DNA from 4 places in the Streptomyces sp. NPDC001796 genome. Region 3 is predicted to be linked to each of the others. Evidence: riboswitches for the same ligand, from Rfam matches in the RefSeq annotation. Region 3 holds a riboswitch; each other region holds the start of a gene.
The links. A riboswitch is a leader RNA that binds a small molecule or an ion and turns the genes downstream of it on or off. The one in region 3 is predicted to bind thiamine pyrophosphate.
Positions count from the first base shown of each region.

Region 1: linked by a shared signal. The riboswitch ahead of ACFYZE_RS25335 (thiamine ABC transporter substrate binding subunit) and the one ahead of thiC (phosphomethylpyrimidine synthase ThiC) in region 3 are both predicted to bind thiamine pyrophosphate.
Region 2: linked by a shared signal. The riboswitch ahead of thiO (glycine oxidase ThiO) and the one ahead of thiC (phosphomethylpyrimidine synthase ThiC) in region 3 are both predicted to bind thiamine pyrophosphate.
Region 4: linked by a shared signal. The riboswitch ahead of ACFYZE_RS08250 (purine-cytosine permease family protein) and the one ahead of thiC (phosphomethylpyrimidine synthase ThiC) in region 3 are both predicted to bind thiamine pyrophosphate.

Region 1 is NZ_JBIAUC010000014.1:45,528-50,337, reverse strand. Features, by position in the region: gene ACFYZE_RS25340 (ABC transporter permease) at 1-1,378, opposite strand, end outside; gene ACFYZE_RS25335 (thiamine ABC transporter substrate binding subunit) at 1,354-2,394, opposite strand; TPP riboswitch at 2,523-2,628, opposite strand; gene rlmN (23S rRNA (adenine(2503)-C(2))-methyltransferase RlmN) at 2,662-3,768, opposite strand; gene ACFYZE_RS25325 (YceI family protein) at 3,872-4,549, opposite strand; gene ACFYZE_RS25320 (phosphatidate cytidylyltransferase) at 4,717-4,810, opposite strand, start outside.
Region 2 is NZ_JBIAUC010000001.1:620,440-625,249, forward strand. Features, by position in the region: gene ACFYZE_RS02760 (thiazole synthase) at 34-828, opposite strand; gene thiS (sulfur carrier protein ThiS) at 832-1,032, opposite strand; gene thiO (glycine oxidase ThiO) at 1,029-2,228, opposite strand; TPP riboswitch at 2,226-2,339, opposite strand; gene ACFYZE_RS02775 (NAD(P)/FAD-dependent oxidoreductase) at 2,465-3,691, shown strand; gene ACFYZE_RS02780 (Rv2175c family DNA-binding protein) at 3,772-4,137, shown strand; gene thiE (thiamine phosphate synthase) at 4,323-4,810, shown strand, end outside.
Region 3 is NZ_JBIAUC010000002.1:529,143-533,952, reverse strand. Features, by position in the region: gene ACFYZE_RS05935 (hypothetical protein) at 94-960, shown strand; gene thiC (phosphomethylpyrimidine synthase ThiC) at 1,192-2,976, opposite strand; TPP riboswitch at 2,969-3,125, opposite strand; gene ACFYZE_RS05925 (YibE/F family protein) at 3,197-4,642, shown strand; gene ACFYZE_RS05920 (SsgA family sporulation/cell division regulator) at 4,740-4,810, opposite strand, start outside.
Region 4 is NZ_JBIAUC010000003.1:343,152-347,961, forward strand. Features, by position in the region: gene ACFYZE_RS08240 (arsenic transporter) at 1-385, opposite strand, end outside; gene thiD (bifunctional hydroxymethylpyrimidine kinase/phosphomethylpyrimidine kinase) at 499-1,296, opposite strand; gene ACFYZE_RS08250 (purine-cytosine permease family protein) at 1,293-2,711, opposite strand; TPP riboswitch at 2,703-2,797, opposite strand; gene ACFYZE_RS08255 (jacalin-like lectin) at 2,889-4,220, opposite strand; gene ACFYZE_RS08260 (endonuclease) at 4,450-4,810, opposite strand, start outside.

The DNA of each region.
Region 1 (4,810 bases), on a different contig from region 3:
ACGCCCCGAGCACGGCGGCCGCCTCCCGCAGCCGTTCGTCCACGGCCCGCAGCACCGGCAGCATGGTGCGCACGACGAAGGGTGCGCCCACCAGCGCCTGCGCGAGCGGCACCAGGATCCAGGAGCCGCGCAGGTCCAGCGGCGGCTTGTCGAGCGCGATGAGGAAGCCGAAGCCGACGGTCACCGCGGACACGCCGAGCGGCAGCATCAGCAGCGCGTCGAAGCCCCGTACGAGCCGGCCGGCGTCCCTGCGGGCGAGGGCCGCGGCGGCGAGCGATCCGATCAGTACCGCGATGAGGGTGGCCGCGACGGCGTACTGGAGGGAGTTCACAATGGCGTCGACGGGCGGGACGAGGAAGGTGCTGTCATCGGTGCGGGTCAGTGCCTTGTAGTAGGCGAACCCGGGCGCGTCGAGCGAGCGCTGGACGAGGACGGCGAGCGGCAGGACGAGCAGGAGGGCGATGGTCGCGAGGACCGCGCCGAGCAGCGCCCACTGTGCGGTCCCGCGCGGCCTGCGCGCCGTGCGCGACGGGTCGACCAGCTTCAGCGCGCTCTCCCGGCGGCGCACCGTCCAGGAGTGCACCCCGAGGATCGCGCACACCGCGGCGAACTGGACGATCGTCAGCACGGCGGCGGTGGACAGGTCGAAGATCTCCGAGGTCTGCCGGTAGATCTCCACCTCGAGAGTGGAGAAGGTGGGGCCGCCGAGGATCTGCACCACGCCGAAGGAGGTGAAGGTGAACAGGAACACCATCAGCGCGGCGGCGGCCACCGCCGGCGCGAGCGCGGGCAGCGTCACCGTCCGCCAGGCCGTGAGCCGGGAGGCGCCGAGCACGCGCGCGGCCTCCTCCTGGCGGGGGTCGAGCTGCGCCCACAGTCCGCCGACCGTGCGGACGACGACGGCGTAGTTGAAGAAGACGTGGGCGAGCAGGATGGCCCACACGGTGGTGTCGAGCCGTACGCCCCACAGGTCGTCGAGGAGTCCGCCACGCCCTACCAGCGCCAGGAATGCGGTGCCGACGACCACCGTGGGCAGCACGAACGGGACGGTGACGACGGCGCGCAGCAGCTGCCTGCCCGGGAAGTCGTAGCGCGCGAAGACATACGCGCCGGGCAGCGCGATCAGCAGGGTGAGGGCGGTCGAGGCCAGCGCCTGCCAGGTCGTGAACCACAGCACGTGCCGGATGTCCGGCTGCGCGAGCACATCCACGACGCGCCCGAACCGCCACACCCCGTCCGCCTTCAGACCGCGTGCGACGATCGCGGCGACGGGGTAGGCGAAGAAGACCGCGAAGAACGCGACGGGCAGGGCCATCAGCCCCAGCCGCGTCGCGTCACCCCGCCTGCGTGGGGTCACTTCAGTACGAGCGACGTCCACGACTTGACCCACTGGTCACGGTTGGCGGCGATCTTCGTGGGGGCCATGGTCTCGGGGTCCTTGGCCGCGGGCCCGTACTCGGTGAACTCCGCGGGCACCTTCGCTCCCCCGACCACCGGGTAGACGAACATGTTGAGCGGCATGTCCTCCTGGAACCTCCTGCTGATCAGGAAGTCGAGGAACGCCTTGCCGCCCTTGGTGTTGTGCGCGTTGCTCAGCAGACCGGCGAACTCGATCTGGCGGAAGCAGGTGCCGGTGGCGACACCGGTCGGCGCGGTCTTGGGCCGGGGGTCGGCGTAGACGACCTCGGCGGGCGGCGAGGAGGCGTAGGAGACGACGAGCGGCCGGTCGCCCTTGGCCTTCTTTCCGCCGGCGGAGCCGGAGAACTCCTCGTTGTAGGCCTGCTCCCAGCCGTCGACCACCTTCACGCCGTTGGCCTTGAGCTTCTTCCAGTAGTCCGGCCACCCCCCGTCGCCGTACTTCGCGGCGGTGCCCAGCAGGAAGCCGAGGCCGGGTGAGGAGGTGGCGGCGTTCTCGGTGACGAGGAGGTTCTTGTACTCGGGCTTGACGAGGTCGTCGAAGGAGGCCGGCGGGGTCAGCTTGTGGTCGGCGAAGTACTTCTTGTCGTAGTTGACGCAGATGTCGCCGTAGTCGATGGGTGTGACCCGGTGCTTGTCCCCGTCCAGCCGGTACGGGGCACCGACCTGGTCGAGGCCCTTGGCCTCGTACGGCTGGAAAAGGCCGTTGTCCAGCGCCCTGGACAGCAGGGTGTTGTCGACGCCGAAGAAGACGTCGCCCTGCGGGTTGTCCTTGGTGAGGATCGCCTTGTTGACGGCCTGGCCCGCGTCGCCGTCCTTGAGGACCTTGACGGTGTAGCCGGACTCCTTCTCGAACGCCGCGATGACGCTCTTCGAGGCGGCCCACGAGTCGTGGCTGACGAGGGTCACGGTCTTGGAGTCGCCGCTGCCGTTCCCACTTCCGGAACCGGACGACCCGCACGCGGACAGCGTGACCATGCCCAGCCCGACGGCCACGGCCGCCCACTGCTTACCGGTGATGCTCAACTGGATTCCTCCTGGGGGTGACCAGGAAGAGACGCGGCCCTGCCCCGGACCTCCGAGGGTCCGGGGGCAGGGCGCAACAGCTCGAGTGAAGACCGAACTCCCTACCCAGAATGACCTGGGCGAGGTTCAGAGGGTCTGCGGTCGCTACCGCACTCTCAGCGCTGTGGCGCTCCCCTGTCGGAATATGAAGATGTACGTACTGACGGACCAGCCCTCAGACTACCGCTCGGTGGCGGCGAGCTGACCGCACGCCCCGTCGATCTCCTGACCCCGGGTGTCCCGGATCGTCACCGGCACACCGTGGGCGGCGATCGCCTCGACGAACGCCTTCTCGTCCTCGGGGCGGGAGGCGGTCCACTTGGAGCCGGGCGTCGGGTTCAGCGGGATCAGGTTGACGTGCACGGGCTTGCCCTTGAGCAGCCGGCCCAGCAGATCACCGCGCCAGGCCTGGTCGTTGATGTCCCGGATGAGGGCGTACTCGATGGACAGCCGGCGTCCGGACTTCTCGACGTAGTCGAACCCGGCGTCGAGGACCTCGCGCACCTTCCACCGCGTGTTGACGGGGACGAGGGTGTCGCGCAGCTCGTCGTCCGGGGCGTGCAGGGAGATGGCGAGACGGCACTTGAAGCCCTCGTCGGCGAACCGGTGGATGGCCGGCACCAGTCCCACGGTGGAGACGGTGATGCCGCGCTGCGAGAGGCCGAGCCCGTCCGGCGCGGGATCGGTGAGGGCCCGGATCGCACCCACGACGCGCTTGTAGTTGGCGAGGGGCTCGCCCATGCCCATGAAGACGATGTTGGACAGCCGCGCCGGGCCGCCGGGAATCTCGCCGTCGCGCAGCGCCCGCATGCCGTCCACGATCTGGTGCACGATCTCGGCGGTCGACAGGTTGCGGTCCAGGCCCGCCTGGCCGGTGGCGCAGAACGGGCAGTTCATGCCGCAACCCGCCTGCGAGCTGATGCACATGGTGACCCGGTCGGGGTAGCGCATCAGCACGGACTCGACGAGCGTGCCGTCGAACAGCCGCCACAGCGTCTTACGGGTGGTGCCCTGGTCCGTCGCCAGATGCCGGACGACCGTCATCAGCTCCGGGAGCAGCGCCTCCCGGAGCTTGCCACGGGAGGGCGCGGGAATGTCGGTCCACTGCTCCGGGTCGTGCGCGAACCGCGCGAAGTAGTGCTGCGAGAGCTGCTTGGCGCGGAACGGCTTCTCGCCGACCGCGACGACCGCCTCCTTGCGCTCGGCGGGCGAGAGATCAGCGAGATGCCGCGGCGGCGTCTTGGCTCCGCGCGGCGCGACGAAAGTGAGTTCTCCGGGCTTGGGCATGGTCCTCCCAGTGTCTCAGATCCACTGGAATGGCCCGCGGCCGAGGATTCACCGGGCCGCGAAGTCCGGTTCGGTCCCCCGTCGGCGCAGCCCGCGTGCTCCGTCAGGCGGTGGCGGTGGCGCGGATGGCCGCGATGTCGAACTGGAGGCGGACCTTCTCGCTCACCATGGCGCCGCCCTCGGCCAGCCTGGCGTTGTAGGTCAGGCCCCAGTCGGAACGGTTGATCGTGGTGGTGCCGTCGAAACCGACGCGCTCGTAACCGAACGGGTCCGTCACATGGCCGATGTAGGTGAGTTCCAGGTCGACGGGACGGGTGGTGTCCTTGATGGTGAGGTCACCTGTCATGCGGTAGACGTCCTCGCCCACGAGGCGCACAGCGGTGCTGGTGAAGATCATCCGTGGATAGGTCGCGGAGTCCAGGAAGTCGCGGCCGACCAGGTGCGCGTCGCGCTGCTCGACACCGGTGTCGACGCTGGCGGTGAACAGCGCTATGTCGGCACGGGAGCGGGCCGGGTCGCGGCCGTCGAAGTAGAGGCGGCTGTCGTACTGCGTGAAGGCGCCGCGCACCGTCGTCACCATGGCGTGCCGCACGGAGAACCCGATCCTGCTGTGCGCGGGGTCGATCATCCACTCGCCGGTGAGCGCCTGCAGAGCGGGATCAGGCAGAACGCCGACACCGCTGTGCGCCGGGGCGGCGGGCCTCGACGGGGCACCGGGGGCCACGGCTGCGGCGGGAGCCGTCGCGCGTCGGAGTGGAGAGCTGCGGCCGAAAAGATTCATGAAGCATGTAGTTATGTCAGGGCGACCGCGCCCGCAAGGCCTGGTCAGAAAACCCGACCCTTCATCGGCAGACCTTCACAGGTGAGCGCATCTGCCGGGTGTCGACGCGGCAGAGGGGCCCACCGCCACCTTGTGGACGACGAGCCCCTCGGCGAGGACAGCGCAGGTCAGGCCGACCCGACGAAGATCACCATCAGCAGCCACACCACCGGCGCCGTCGGCAGCAAGGAGTCGAGGCGGTCCATGATGCCCCCGTGGCCC
Region 2 (4,810 bases), on a different contig from region 3:
AGCCGACCTGTGACGCGGCCTCCTCCGGTCCGCTCAGAAGGCCGGCAGCTCCGGGTCCAGCCGCGCGACGCCCTCCATCGGCGACGACGCCTCCGCGAAGTGCCGGCGCGGGATACGGCCCGCCCGGCGGGCGAGCCGGCCGGCCTCCACCGCGTGCCGCATGGCCTCCGCCATCAGGACCGGCTCCTGCGCCCGGGTCACCGCCGAGGCGAGCATCACACCCGCGCACCCCAGCTCCATCGCCAGCGCCACGTCCGACGCCGTGCCCGCGCCCGCGTCCAGGATGACCGGCACGCGCGCGTGCTCCACGATCAGCTGGAAGTTGTGGGGGTTGCGGATGCCGAGCCCGGATCCGATCGGGGAGCCGAGCGGCATGATCGCGGCGCAGCCGACGTCCTCCAGCTTGCGGGCGAGAACGGGGTCGTCGTTCGTGTACGGCAGCACGGTGAAGCCGTCGTCCACCAGCGTCTCGGCCGCCTCCAGCAGTTCGACCGGGTCCGGCAGCAGGGTCCGCTCGTCGGCGATGACCTCCAGCTTGACCAGATCCGTGCCGAGGGCCTCGCGCGCGAGGCGGGCGGTGAGCACGGCCTCGCCCGCGGTGAAGCAGCCCGCGGTGTTCGGCAGCACCCGGATGCCCAGCTTGTCGAGCACGGACAGGACCGAGCCGTGCACCGAGGCGTCGACGCGCCGCATCGCGACCGTCGTCAGCTCCGTGCCGGACGCCACCAGCGCCCGCTCCAGCACATCCAGGCTCGGGGCACCCCCCGTGCCCATGATCAGCCGGGACGAGTAGGTGGTCCCACCGAGGACGAAGGGATCGTCAGCCATGGGTCAGCCTCCTTGGACGGCGGTGAGGACCTCGACGCGGTCTCCCTCGCTGAGGGACGTCGACGCCCACTGCGCGCGCGGGACGACGGTTTCGTTGACGGCGGCGGCCACGCCCGAGGGGGCGGCGGTCAGGCTCCGCACCACCGCGTCGAGCGCGACACCGGGGGTGACCTCGCGGGTCTCCCCGTTGACCGAGATGTTCATACGGGCTGCTCCGTGAGTGCGGCGGCGGTGAAACGCCGGGGCGTGAAGGGGCGGGCCTCCTCGGGAAGCTCACCGGTGGTCAGCACGTGCGCCATGACGTCACCGGTGACCGGGGTGAGCAGGACACCGTTGCGGTAGTGGCCGGTGGCCAGCAGCAGGCCGTCCAGCCCGGTGGGGCCGAGCAGCGGCGCGTTGTCCGGCGAGCCCGGGCGCAGACCCGCCCGCGTCTCGGTGAGCGGCAGCTCGGTGATCCCGGGCACCAGCTCGTGCGCGTCCCGCAGCAGCTCGTACACCCCGCCCGCGGTGACCGTGGTGTCCCAGCCAAGCTCCTCGCTGGTCGCGCCGACCACCAGCTCGCCGTTCTCACGCGGCACGAGGTAGATCGCGCCACCGCGGACGACGGCGCGCACCGTACGGCTCAGGAACGGCGCGTACCGCGCGGGCACGGTCAGCCGCAGCACCTGACCCTTCACGGGGCGTACGGGCGGCAGGACGTCGTCCGGGACGCCCGCGAGCCGCCCGCTGAGGCTGCCCGCGGCGAGGACGACCTGCCCGGCGGCGAGCTCGGTGCCGTCGGCGGTCCGTACCCCGCAGGCCCGCTCCCGCACCACCGTGAGCCGCTCGGCCCACACCCGGTGGAAGACCACCCCGGCGCGTTCACAGGCCGTCACCAGGGCCGCGGCGAGGCGGCGGGGGTCGATCTGGTGGTCGCCGTCGACCCTGAGCCCCCCGCGCACGCCCGGCGCGAGCATCGGCTCCAGACGGCGGCACTCCCGCCCGCTCAGCCACTCCGACTCCAGCCCCGAGCGCTGCTGCAGGGCGTGCAGTTCGCGCAGCTCGGCGCGGTCGTCGGCGTCGAGCGCCACGGCGAGCGTGCCGCAGCGGCGGTAGCCCAGGTCCCGGCCGGTGGCCTCGGTCAGTTCTGCGGCGAAGTCCGGGTAGCGGCGCGCGGAGGCGAGATTCAGGGCGAGCAGCGTCTGCTCGCCGTGGTGCAGCTCGGTGACGGCGGCCAGCATCCCGGCGGCCACCTGCGCGGCTCCGCCGCCCGGCTCCGGATCCACCACGGCGGTGGCGAACCCCCGCTGCGCCGCCCGCCAGGCGGTCACCAGACCGATGATCCCGCCCCCGATGACGAGGACGTCCGACACGGTCGACGGATCGCTCGATGTCGACGGTTCGTCCGGTGTACGCGACATGGGCGTCCAGCCCCTCCCTTCGCCGGCATGACCCGGATCAGGTTCGTACGGTCGGAGGCCGTCCCAGCCTCCCTCTCAGCCCGGTGCGCCCGGGCTCCCGCGAGTGCTTACGGTGGCAACCCTAGCCCGTGCCGTTCGGCTCGGTAAGACAGCCTCCCGCCCGGCCCGGGGGCTGTGCAGGACGTCACTCAGCACGCCCCCTGACTGACAATTCGTCAGTTGTCTATGGTGATCAGGTGAGCGAGCAGACGCAGGCACGGGGTGGTACGGCGCGGCGCGTCGTCGTCGTGGGCGCGGGCATGGCCGGGGTGCAGACCGCGGTCGCCCTGCGGGAACAGGGCTTCACCGGCGGCGTGACGCTGATCGGCGCGGAGCCGCACCAGCCGTACGACAGGCCGCCGCTGTCCAAGGCCGTGCTGCTCGGCAAGGCCGAGGGCTCCGCCTTCGACGTCGACTTCGAGGCGCTGGACATTGGGCTCGAACTGGGTCGCGAAGCGACCGGCCTGCGCCCCGGGGACCACGAGCTGGACACCGAGCGGGGCCCCGTCCCGTACGACGTCCTGGTCATCGCGACCGGGGCGGAGCCGATCCGGCTGCCGGGCGCGGAGGGCGTCCCCGGGGTGCATCTGCTGCGCACCCTGGACGACGCCGAGCGGCTGCGGCCGGTGCTCGCCCGTCAGCACGACATCGTGGTCGTCGGCGCCGGCTGGATCGGCGCCGAGTTCGCCACCGCCGCGCGCGAGGCGGGCTGCGCGGTGACCGTGGTGGAGGCCGCGGACCGGCCGCTCGCGGGGGCGCTGCCCGCGGAGGTGGCGGTGCCGATGACGGCCTGGTACGCGGACAGCGGTGCCGAGCTGCGCACACAAGCGCGCGTGGACCGCATCGAGCCGGGCGCGGTCGTGCTGGACGACGGCTCCCGGGTGCCGGCCGGGGCGGTGGTGGTGGGCATCGGAGCCCGGCCCGCCACCGCCTGGCTCGCCGGGTCCGGGATCGAGCTGGGCGTGCACGGCGAGGTGCTGGCCGACGACCATCTGCGCACCTCGGTGCCGGACGTGTACGCGGTCGGTGACTGCGCGTCCTTCCCGTCGGGCCGCTACGAGGAGCGCCTGCTCGTCCACCACTGGGACAACGCCCTCCAGGGTCCGCGCACGGTGGCCGCGAACATCATCGGCCAGACACCGGTGGCGTACGACCCGGTGCCGTATTTCTGGTCGGAGCAGTTCGGCCGGTTCGTCCAGTACGTGGGCCACCACGCGTCCGCCGACACGACGGTGTGGCGCGGCGATCCCGAGGGCGCGGCCTGGACGGTCTGCTGGCTGCGCGAGGGCCGCCTGGTGGCCCTGCTGGCCGTGGGCCGCCCCCGGGACCTGGCGCAGGGCCGCCGCCTGATCGAGTCGGGCACCCCCATGGACCCCGCACTGCTGTCGGACCCGTCCCGCCCGCTCAAGGAGGCCACGGCGTAGGGCGCAACCACCCTCTCCGCCTAACCCCGCCGGAGGCGCTCCGCTTCCGACTGTCAGTGCGGGATGGCACGCTTGATCCCGTGACCGAGATTGACGCAAAGATCGATGCTCTCGTCCCCGCCTGGCTCACCCTGCCCGACATCGCCGAAGCCCTCGGCGTGGAGGTGACCCGCGTGCGGCAGCTGGTCAAGGAGGGCCAGCTCATCGCCGTCCGCCGAGGCGAGAACAAGGCGCTGCACGTCCCCGCCGCCTTCATCGACGGGGACAAGGTGGTCAAGGGCCTGTCAGGCACCCTGACCCTGCTGCGGGACGACGGCTTCACGGTCGAAGAGATGATCGAGTGGCTCTTCACCCCCGACCCGACTCTGCCCGGCACCCCCGCGCAGGCTCTCAGCGAGAATCGCGGCACGGAGGTGAAGCGCCGCGCACAGGCGCTCGCCGTCTGATCGATCCGGCCTGATCGGACCGGACCCGACCGGAGCTGACCCGATCGGACCTGTTCCGGTCCGATCAGGCCGACACACAAGAAAAACCGTCCGAGGTACGGGCCGCGGGCCAGGGACACGCCCCGCCCCGGCCGACCGCGCCCCGCCGCGGCCCGTACGCCACCGACAACGGGGGGAACACCACCGTGCCCGACACCACCCGCACCGCCCGGCTCGCCGACGCCCGCGTCTATCTGTGCACGGACGCACGCAAGCGCCAGGGCGACCTCGCCGAGTTCCTCGACGCGGTCCTCGCCGGCGGCGTCGACATCGTGCAGCTGCGCGAGAAGGGCATGGAGGCCGCCGAGGAGCTGGAGCACCTCCAGGTCTTCGCCGAGGCCTGTGCCCGCCACGGCAAGCTCCTCGCGGTGAACGACCGCGCGGACGTCGCCCACGCCGCCCGCTCCGACGTCCTGCACCTCGGCCAGGGCGACCTCCCCGTCCCCGCGGCCCGCGCCGTCCTCGGCGACGACATCCTCATAGGCCGCTCCACCCACTCCGAGGCGGAGGCCGAGGCCGCCGCCGTCCAGGAGGGTGTGGACTACTTCTGCACCGGCCCCTGCTGGCCCACCCCCACCAAACCCGGCCGCCCCGCCCCGGGCCTCGGCCTGGTCCGTCACACCGCCGCGCTCGG
Region 3 (4,810 bases):
TCTACCATCGGCTTATCCGTAGCAGGCTCCCCTCCGTTTCTGCCCGACGGCTCGTCAGCATGCCGAGCCACAAGCCCTACGGAGCATCGGGGGATGCACATGAACAGCGTTCCGCAGCACCTGCTGAGCGAGGACCGCCAGGACTACGAGCGGATCCTCGATGAGGCGCTGCGCTCCGCACCACACCGCCCGGATCTGTCCGCTGTGGGTCAGCGGCTGAACCCCGAACAGTTGCGCACCATGGCGCTGAACGCCACCGCCCTCATCACCGCGGCGGCGGCCACCGAGTACCAGCACTACGTGATGGTCCGCGAGGAACTGCGCCGGCCGGCGCCGTCCACCCCGATCGTCCAGGACGGCACCCCCGGTTCCCCGGAGGCGGACCTGGACGCCCTGGGGCTCGCGGCCACCGTGGGAGAGGCCGCCGCGAGCGCCGGGACCGGTGCCGTCATCGCGGTCCTCGCCCCCTTCCTCGCGGGTGCGGCAGCGGCGATCTTCCTGCTCGTGGGGTACATCCTCAAGATGGTCAATCCCGATCAGGCGTTCGCCCGGACGCTCCTGACGACCGGGTGGGTCTTCGGCGCGGTGACCGCGGCGTCGATCCTGGTCGCCGCGATCGGCCTGCTGCTCACCGCCCTGCGCAACAGCTCCTCGGCACAAGGGGCGGACGCGTCGGGCACGTTGACGACGGAGGTGTCCCGGGCCAGGGATGCCTGGCACGAGGCACTGCTGGAGCGCGGCATCCTGCCGTTCCTCCGTGAGGCGCTCAGCGACCCGGGCACGGCCGCGATGACCCGGAAGGCACCGGAGGCGACCGCCGGCCGCATCCCGCACCTCGGCTACGACCGTCCGGGGTTCAGCAGCCCCGACAGCGGTCCGGCCGCCGGTACGCGCCCCAGCTTCACCAGCCCCGACTTCACCAGCCCGGACTTCGGCGGGCCGGAGCACACGCCGGAGTGACCGGCCCGGCCGGCGACCGGTCGCCACCGAGGTGCGCAAGGCGGGGGCGCCCACCTCCGGACCATCCCCGGAGTGGCCCCGCCCCCGGCCGACCCACCGACGTCCGGCCCGCTCACGAAAGGCGCGGGCCCATGTCGTGGTCACTCCGCGTCAGTCGGCCCCTCCGGCCCGCGCAGCGACGACGCAGGCCGGTGGGCACCGCATGACGGGACGTCGGCGGGCACTGCCAGATCAGTCGGCGATCGGCAGGTACACCCGGTTTCCCGCCTCGGCGAACTCCCTCGACTTCTGTGCCATGCCCTCCTCGATCTCCTCGCGGTTGCCGCCGTGCTCACGGCGGATGTCCTGGGAGATCTTCATCGAGCAGAACTTCGGACCGCACATCGAGCAGAAGTGCGCGGTCTTGGCCGGCTCCGCCGGAAGGGTCTCGTCGTGGAAGGCACGGGCCGTGTCCGGGTCGAGGGCCAGATTGAACTGGTCCTCCCAGCGGAACTCGAAGCGCGCGTCGGACAGAGCGTCGTCCCACGCCTGCGCACCCGGATGGCCCTTGGCGAGGTCGGCCGCATGGGCAGCGATCTTGTAGGTGATCACACCGGTCTTGACATCGTCGCGGTTGGGCAGGCCCAAGTGCTCCTTGGGGGTGACGTAGCAGAGCATGGCCGTGCCCCACCAGGCGATCATCGCGGCGCCGATGCCCGAGGTGATGTGGTCGTACGCCGGCGCGATGTCCGTCGTCAGCGGCCCGAGCGTGTAGAACGGAGCTTCATCGCAGATCTCCTGCTGAAGGTCGATGTTCTCCTTGATCTTGTGCATCGGGACGTGTCCCGGGCCCTCGATCATGGTCTGTACGTTGAAACGCCTGGCGATCCGGCCGAGTTCCCCGAGCGTGCGCAGTTCCGCGAACTGTGCCTCGTCGTTGGCGTCCGCGATGGAGCCGGGCCTGAGGCCGTCGCCCAGCGAGTACGTGACGTCGTAGGCCGCGAGGATTTCGCACAGTTCTTCGAAGTGTTCGTACAGGAACGACTCCTTGTGGTGGGCGAGGCACCACGCCGCCATGATCGAGCCGCCACGCGAGACGATGCCGGTCTTGCGGTTCGCGGTCAGCGGTACGTACGGCAGACGCACCCCCGCGTGCACCGTCATGTAGTCCACGCCCTGCTCGGCCTGCTCGATGACCGTGTCCTTGTAGATCTCCCAGGTCAGTTCCTCGGCCTTCCCGTCGACCTTCTCGAGGGCCTGATAGAGCGGCACCGTGCCGATCGGCACGGGGGAGTTGCGCAGCACCCACTCGCGCGTGGTGTGGATGTTGCGGCCGGTAGACAGATCCATGACCGTGTCGGCGCCCCAGCGGGTCGCCCAGGTCATCTTCTCGACCTCCTCCTCGATGGACGAGGTGACGGCGGAGTTGCCGATGTTGGCGTTGACCTTCACCAGGAACCGCTTACCGATGATCATCGGCTCGATCTCGGGGTGGTTGACGTTGGCCGGGAGGACCGCACGGCCTGCCGCGATCTCCTCGCGCACCACTTCCGGGGACACGTTCTCCCGGAGGGCGACGAACTCCATCTCGGGCGTGATCTCCCCACGGCGTGCGTACGCCAGTTGCGTCACCGCTTTGCCGTCGCGGCCGCGGCGAGGCTGACGCGGGCGCCCCGGGAACACCGCGTCGAGGTTGCGCAGTCCGCCCCGCGGCGACGTGTGCTTGATGCCGTCGTCCTCGGGGCGGACGGGACGGCCCGCGTACTCCTCGGTGTCGCCGCGGGCGGTGATCCAGTTCTCCCGCAATGGGGGCAAGCCCCTGCGGACGTCGGTCTGGACCAGTGGATCGGTGTACGGGCCGGAGGTGTCGTACAGCGTGACCGACTGCCCGTTGGTGAGGTGCACCCGACGGACCGGCACCCGCAGGTCGGGGCGTGAGCCCTCGATGTACGCCTTGTGCCAGCCGATGGACTGTCCAGCCTCCTGCGACTGTTCGCCCTGAACGGAGGCAGGCGTGCGTACGTCCTTGTTGGTCATGAGACCTACTCCCTACGCCGGCATTACCCGGTAACAGGTTCAGCGGTCGACGCAGCGGTTTCCGTCCGCCGATGTTCCACGTGAAACATCGCGTCTACGGAGGTCAGCGCCCTCTCAGCCCGGTGCTCCGAGCTCCCGCGTGTGCAAAGGTCCCCCCACGCTAGCGTCTCTTTGCGCGAGCTGAACAGTGGGCCTCACGCCTTCTTGCGATGATGCCTCGGTGACCACGACACAGCATCCGCCCCCGTACCCACCGCCCGACCCGCCCCACGGCCACGGCCCGGGTGACGCACATGGCCATGGACCGAGCGGCGGGCACGGGCAGGGAACACGCGGCGGGCACGGTCACTCGCACAGCCACAGCCACAGCCACAGCCATGGCTCGGCGGCGCCCGTGTCGCTGCACCTGCGCAGGGTCATCGCCGCGATCCTCATTCCCTTCACGGCAGCCGTGGTCGTCGGTCTGGTCGTGCTGTGGCCCGGCGGAGTGCCGTCACACAAGCGCACCGGCGTGGGATTCGACCGGCAGACCCAGCAGGCCACGGTCACCAGGGTGGTGGAGGTGGACTGCAAGTCCGTGAACGCCTCGGGTGACACCCCGACCGGTGACACTTCCACGGCCGAGGGCTCCTCGGCCCAGCAGCAGTCGACCGGCACCTGCAAGAAGGCGACCGTGCGCGTCGACACGGGCAAGGACCAGGGCCGGACGTTCACGGAGATCGTCCAGCCGGACCAGTCACGGCAGTTGCATCAGGGCGAGAAGGTCGTGGTCGCGTACGAACCGTCCGCCCCCAGGGACCTGCAGTACTCAGTGGCGGATGTGAACCGCAAGGTCCCCATGGCGTTGCTGGCCGGCATCTTCGCCATCGCCGTGGTGGTCGTCGGCCGGATGCGCGGTGTGATGGCGCTCATCGCGCTGGCCGTCAGCTTCCTGGTGCTGAGCCTGTTCATCCTGCCGGCGATCCTGCAGGGCTCGAACCCCCTGCTCGTGGCCGTGGTCGGGTCCAGCGCCATCATGCTGATCGCCCTCTACATGTGCCACGGCCTCTCGGCACGCACCTCGGTGGCGGTGCTCGGCACGCTCATCTCCCTGTCCCTGATCGGTGTGCTGGGCTCCCTGTTCATCGGCTGGGCCGCGCTGACCGGCAACACCGACGACAACACCGGCCTGATCCACGGCCTGTACCCGGGTATCGACATGAGCGGCCTGCTGCTGGCCGGCGTCATCATCGGCTCCCTCGGCGTCCTCGACGATGTGACGGTGACGCAGACCTCGGCGGTCTGGGAACTCCACGAAGCGAACCCGTCGATGGGCTGGCGTGGTCTGTACCGCGCGGGAATCCGCATCGGCCGCGACCACATCGCGTCGGTCGTCAACACACTCGTCCTGGCGTACGCGGGTGCCGCTCTGCCGCTGTTGCTGCTGTTCTCGATCGCGCAGAGCAGCGTGGTCACCGTTGCCGACAGCGAGCTGGTCGCGGAGGAGATCGTGCGCACGCTCGTCGGTTCGATCGGCCTGGTCGCCTCGGTGCCGGTGACCACGGCACTGGCCGCCCTGGTGGTCTCCGCCGACCGCTCCGACGGCTCCGGCCGGTCCGCCGTTCCGGCCGCCGCTCCGGCCGCCGCACCGGCCCGCGGTGGGCGCGGGCGGCGCCGCAGGCACTGAGGCGCCCGAACCGCGGGGAGGCACCGCAGAAGCGTTACGGCACCCACCGCGCCCCGCACGGCTCCCCGAGGAACCGTTACGGCACCGAAGCGTGGCCTCAGCCCGCGCTCTGCTCCTCGGCCAGGATCCGGTCCAGCGCCTCGTCGAGATGCGCGTCGAAGTCGGCGA
Region 4 (4,810 bases), on a different contig from region 3:
ACACGACGGGGGTGAGCAGCACGACGGTGGCGTCCAGGCTGAGCACCGCGGTGATCACCGAGGCGAGCGCGAACACCGCGGTCAGCAGCCGCCCGGGACGACCCGCCGCCCAGCGCGCCATCCACGCGCCGCAGGCCTGGAACAGCCCCTCGACGTCACAGAAGTGGGCCAGCACCAGCACGGCCGCCAGGAAGCCGACCACCGGGCCCAGGCGCTCGGCCTCGGCCCGCGCGTGATCCAGGGAGATGGCGCCGGTCAGGATGGCGATCCCGGCGGCCGGAACCGCCCAGACGGCCTCCGGCAGTTTGAAGGGACGCACCACCGCGCCGGCCAGGACGGCGACGAGGAGCACGACGGAGAGAGCCTCGGCGAGCGGGGTGTTCAGGGTTCGGTCCTTCCGCGAAAGGATCGGCGGTGCCCGTCCATCACACCAGATCCGTCTGTGACGCCTTTCCCCGAGGCACCCTCATGACGGCGGGTTCCCTTCCCCGGCCACCGTCACGTGCCCGCACGCAGCCTCCAGCCGTGGTCCACCGGTCCGATGCCGGCGCCGAGCGCGAAGCCCGCGGCGATCGCCTCCGTGACGTACGCCTTGGCCTGCCGCACCGCCTCCGGCACCGTGAGGCCCCGCGCGAGACCGACCGCGACGGCCGAGGCGAGGGTGCAGCCCGTGCCGTGGGTGTGGCGGTTGTCGTGGCGCGGAGCGCGCAGCCAGTGCTCCTGCCGGCCGTCCGTGAGCAGGTCGGCGGCCTCGCCGGGCAGATGCCCGCCCTTCACGAGCACCCACCGGGGCCCGTACGACAGCAGGCGGTCGGCCGCGCGGCGCATGCCCGCCTCGTCGGTCACCGTGAGGCCGGTCAGCTCCGCGACCTCGTCCAGGTTCGGCGTGGTCACCGTGGCGAGCGGCAGCAGCCTGGTCCGTACCGCGTCCAGGGCGTCGTCGGCGAGCAGCCGGTCGCCGTGTTTGGAGACGCTCACCGGGTCCACCACGACCGGTGCCGGAACGTCCGTGAGCAGGTCGGCCACCGCCGTGACCAGCGCGGGCGAGGCGAGCATGCCCGTCTTGACCGCCTGTACGCCGATGTCGTCGACGACACTGCGGTACTGGGCGCGCACCGCCTCCACGGGCAGCTCCCACGCCCCCTGCACTCCCACGGAGTTCTGCGCCGTGACCGCGGTGATCACGCTCATCCCGTGGGCGCCGAGCGCCAGCATGGTCTTCAGGTCGGCCTGGATCCCGGCGCCGCCGCCGGAGTCGGAGCCGGCGATGGTCAGGACGCGGGGCGGCGCGGTCATGCGCGGCCCTCCTCTCGGACGCGCACGCGAATCTCCTCTCGGACGCGCAGCGGGGCATACAGCGCGAGGGCCACCAGGAACGCCACGTAGTACGAGACGTCGGCGCCGTGCAGCGCGTGGGCGGCCGGACCCACGTACAGGCCGGTGTCCATGAACGGCACCGCCGCGGCGAAGGCGCCGACGAACGCCAGCAGCGGCGGCCACACCGAGCGCGGCCGCGCGGTCCCGGCGGCGAGGTCGACCGCGGTGCCGCGCCGTGCGAGCCAGTCGACGACCACGATGGCCACGAACCCCGGGATCCAGTAGCTCACGAACAACAGCACGTTCTGGAAGCGGGCGGTGGTGTTCGCCGCGTGCATCCACAGCACCAGCGGGAAGCCCAGCACCACCGCGAGGGCGGCCGCCACCGGACGCGGCAGGCGCACCCCGACGGTCTGCAGCGCCAAGGAGCCGCTGTAGTCGTTCATCGCGTTGCTGGCGAGCGCCGCGAGCGCGACGGCCAGCAGTCCGAAGGCGCCGGCCGCGCCCCCGCCCAGTACATGGTCCACGCCCGCGGCCGTCTGGTCGGTCAGGACCGAGGCGCCCCACAGCCCGAGGACCTGCACGGCGACGAAGGACACCACGAGGCCGAGCAGCGTGCACCAGAACATCCGGGGGCGTGACGTGCCGCGCGGCAGATAGCGGCTGAAGTCGCTGGCGTACGGCGCCCAGGACAGCGAAAGGCTGAGCGCGATGGTGCTGGTCAGCACGAAGGCGCCCGCCCGGTCCGCGCCGTGCGCGGTGCCCGTCCAGGCGGGGTGCACGCTGCCCGCCATGCGCAGGGCGATCAGCGCGAAGGCGGCCGCCAGCACGAACGTCATGACGAGCTGCAGCCGGTGGATCGCCTCGTATCCGAGGACCCCGAGGGCCCCTTGCGCCAGCATCACCACAAGGACGCCCAGCCAGAACGGCCAGCCGGCGAGCCGCGCCAGCGCATCACCGCCGAACAGCCCGATCAGCGCGTCCCAGGCGATCGAGGACAGCCACTGCAGCACCCCGGGCAGCACCACCGCTCGCCCGAACGCCAGCCGGGCGAGCGGCAGCTGGCCGGCTCCGGTACGGCTGCCCCAGGTGCTCAGATAGGCGGTGGGCACCGCGCCCAGCACCGTGCCGAGGACGGCGGCGGCGAGCGCGGTGGTGAAGTCCAGGCCGAGCGCGATGCCGATGGTCCCGGTGAACACGCCGGTCATGGTCAGATTGGGGGCGAACCACACGGTGAACAGCCGGCCTGCCCCGCCGTAACGATTCGTCTCGGGGACCGGCTCGATGCCGTGACCCTCGACCCTGAGGTCGCCGGGAGCGGTGGGCATCCGCCCGTCGAAGACGGTGCTCCGGCCGCCTGTGGGCAGCCCGTCCGAGACATGCGCCGATGGCATGAAAGACATCCCTCCGCCAGTACGAACTGGTTCAGGTTCGACGGGTGTGATCTCAGCCCCCAGAGGGGGCACCCCGTGTCCGGTACGGCGGCAAGACTAACCCGGGGACGGGAATCAGCCATACGCGAGGGCCGCTGCCAGGTCGGTCGGCGGCCCTCGACGAGTCGCCGTGGCGCGTCAGCGCCGGGTGTAGATGAAGCCGATCTTGTCGACCTCGCCGCCGGAACGCCCGTGGAACCCGGCGATCTGCCAGCCGGAGGGCGCCGTACGGGTCACGCAGTCGGAGGTCGTGGTGCCGCCCGCCAGGCTGCGGCCGAGGTTGGTCGTGAACTTCGCGGAGAAGATCCTCGTGTGGCCGTCGTACCGGCCCTCGCAGAGCTGCACGCTCGTCACGTACTCGCCGCTGCCCAGCGTCAGCGAGGACGCGGTACCGCCCGTGCCGCCGTGGGCGAGCGTGGTGCCGCCTGCCAGCGTCACGCCGACCTGGTCGACACGGGAGCCGCTGCGCAGCGAGATGCCGGTCGCCCGGGCGCCGGCCGGGACGCTGTCGAGGTCGTTGTAGTAGTCGCCGTGCGGCCCGCCGAACTGGTCGCCGAGCTGGAAGGCGGAGTTGCGCGTCCAGCTGAACGCCGCGGTGATCGGGTCGTGGTCGGAGAGCATCTTGCCGTCGTCGGTGAGGAACTTGGCGTGCTCGTTGTTGTACGCCGTGGCGCCCAGCGAGACCAGCTTGCTGCCCCGGTAGAGGATCTTGTCGACGACCTCGCAGCTGTTGGTGACCGCGTTCTCGTCGCAGAGCAGCGGGTCGCTGCCCTTGGCGGGCGGGGTGCCGCCGCGCACCAGCTTGACCCAGGCGTCGGTGAGGCCGTTCGCGGCGGCGAACTCGGCGATCGTGTCGCCGGAACGCGTGTAACGGGTGTTGGTGTCGCCCATGACGACGACGGCGTTGCCCGCGGAGTGGGTCTTGATGAAGTCCGTCAGCTGCTTGAGGTTGTCCGCCCGTGCGGTGAGGTCGCCGTCGTTCGTCCCGGCGTTGGTGTGCAGGTTGTAGAAGTCGACGTAGACGCCCTCGGCCAGGCGTTCCCGCATGAACGTGAAGCCCTTGGGGGTGAGGCAGTCGCCCGAGTCGTACTGGCAGGAGTTCCAGTGGACGCGCTCGAAGTCGTCGGTGTCGTACGGGATTCCGGACAGCGTGTTGAGTCCGCTGCCGACGCCGGCGCCGCCGCTGGTGGGCGTGCGGTACGGGTGGGAGTCCGCGGCGTACAGGTACGCGTGGTAGTTGAAGTCCTCCTGGACCTGGACGATGTCGTACGGGCCGAGGCGTGAGCCGATCGTCGTGGTGCTCGACTGGCGCGGTGTCGGGGCGCTGGAGATGCCTTCGGGGAGACCGGCGACGTTGTAGCTGAGCACGTTGAACGTGCCCGAGTCGGCCGCCGCGGCGGTGGGCGCGGTGACCGTGAGTCCGCCGACCGCGGCGGTGGCCGCCGCGAGGGCGGCGAGGAGTCTGCGCATGGGGAACGGCTCCTGGGGGTGACGGAAGGGAGTGTTGCGCGCATGTCAAAAAGTAGCGGGCGGGCCTGTGAGGGAATGCGCTTTCTCCGCTTCCGCTGAAGATTTCACCTGCCGGTCGCCGCGGTGTCGGTGACGCCGAGGCCCCGCTGTCCGGTGCGGGAAGGCCCGCGGCGGGCCCTGCCGGGGCAACTCGTCCTGCGCCCGCTGGGCGGCCACCCCGAGCCCGCCCTCACGCCGCGTGCTCCCGCACCTCCTCCGCCAGCTTCTTGTCGATTGCGGCGCGCACCAACGCCGCCGCGAGCACCGCCGGTTCGGTGTCCTTCGCCAGCTTCACCAGCTTCTCCGGGTCCTTCGGCAGCCCCAGCCGCTCTGCCCCCGACAGTGCCTTCGCGTCCAGGTAGGGAGCCACCTCGGGCCACACGCGCTGCACCTCGCGCAGAAAGATGTCCGCGCCGGCCGGTCCGATCCCCGGGATCTCCTGCAACAGCCGGCGCAGGGCGGAGACGTCGCCGTCGGCCTCCTTCCGCATCCGCCGCAGGTCTCCGCCCCAACGATCCGTCAGCAACCCGGCACCGTCGCCCAGTTGGGCC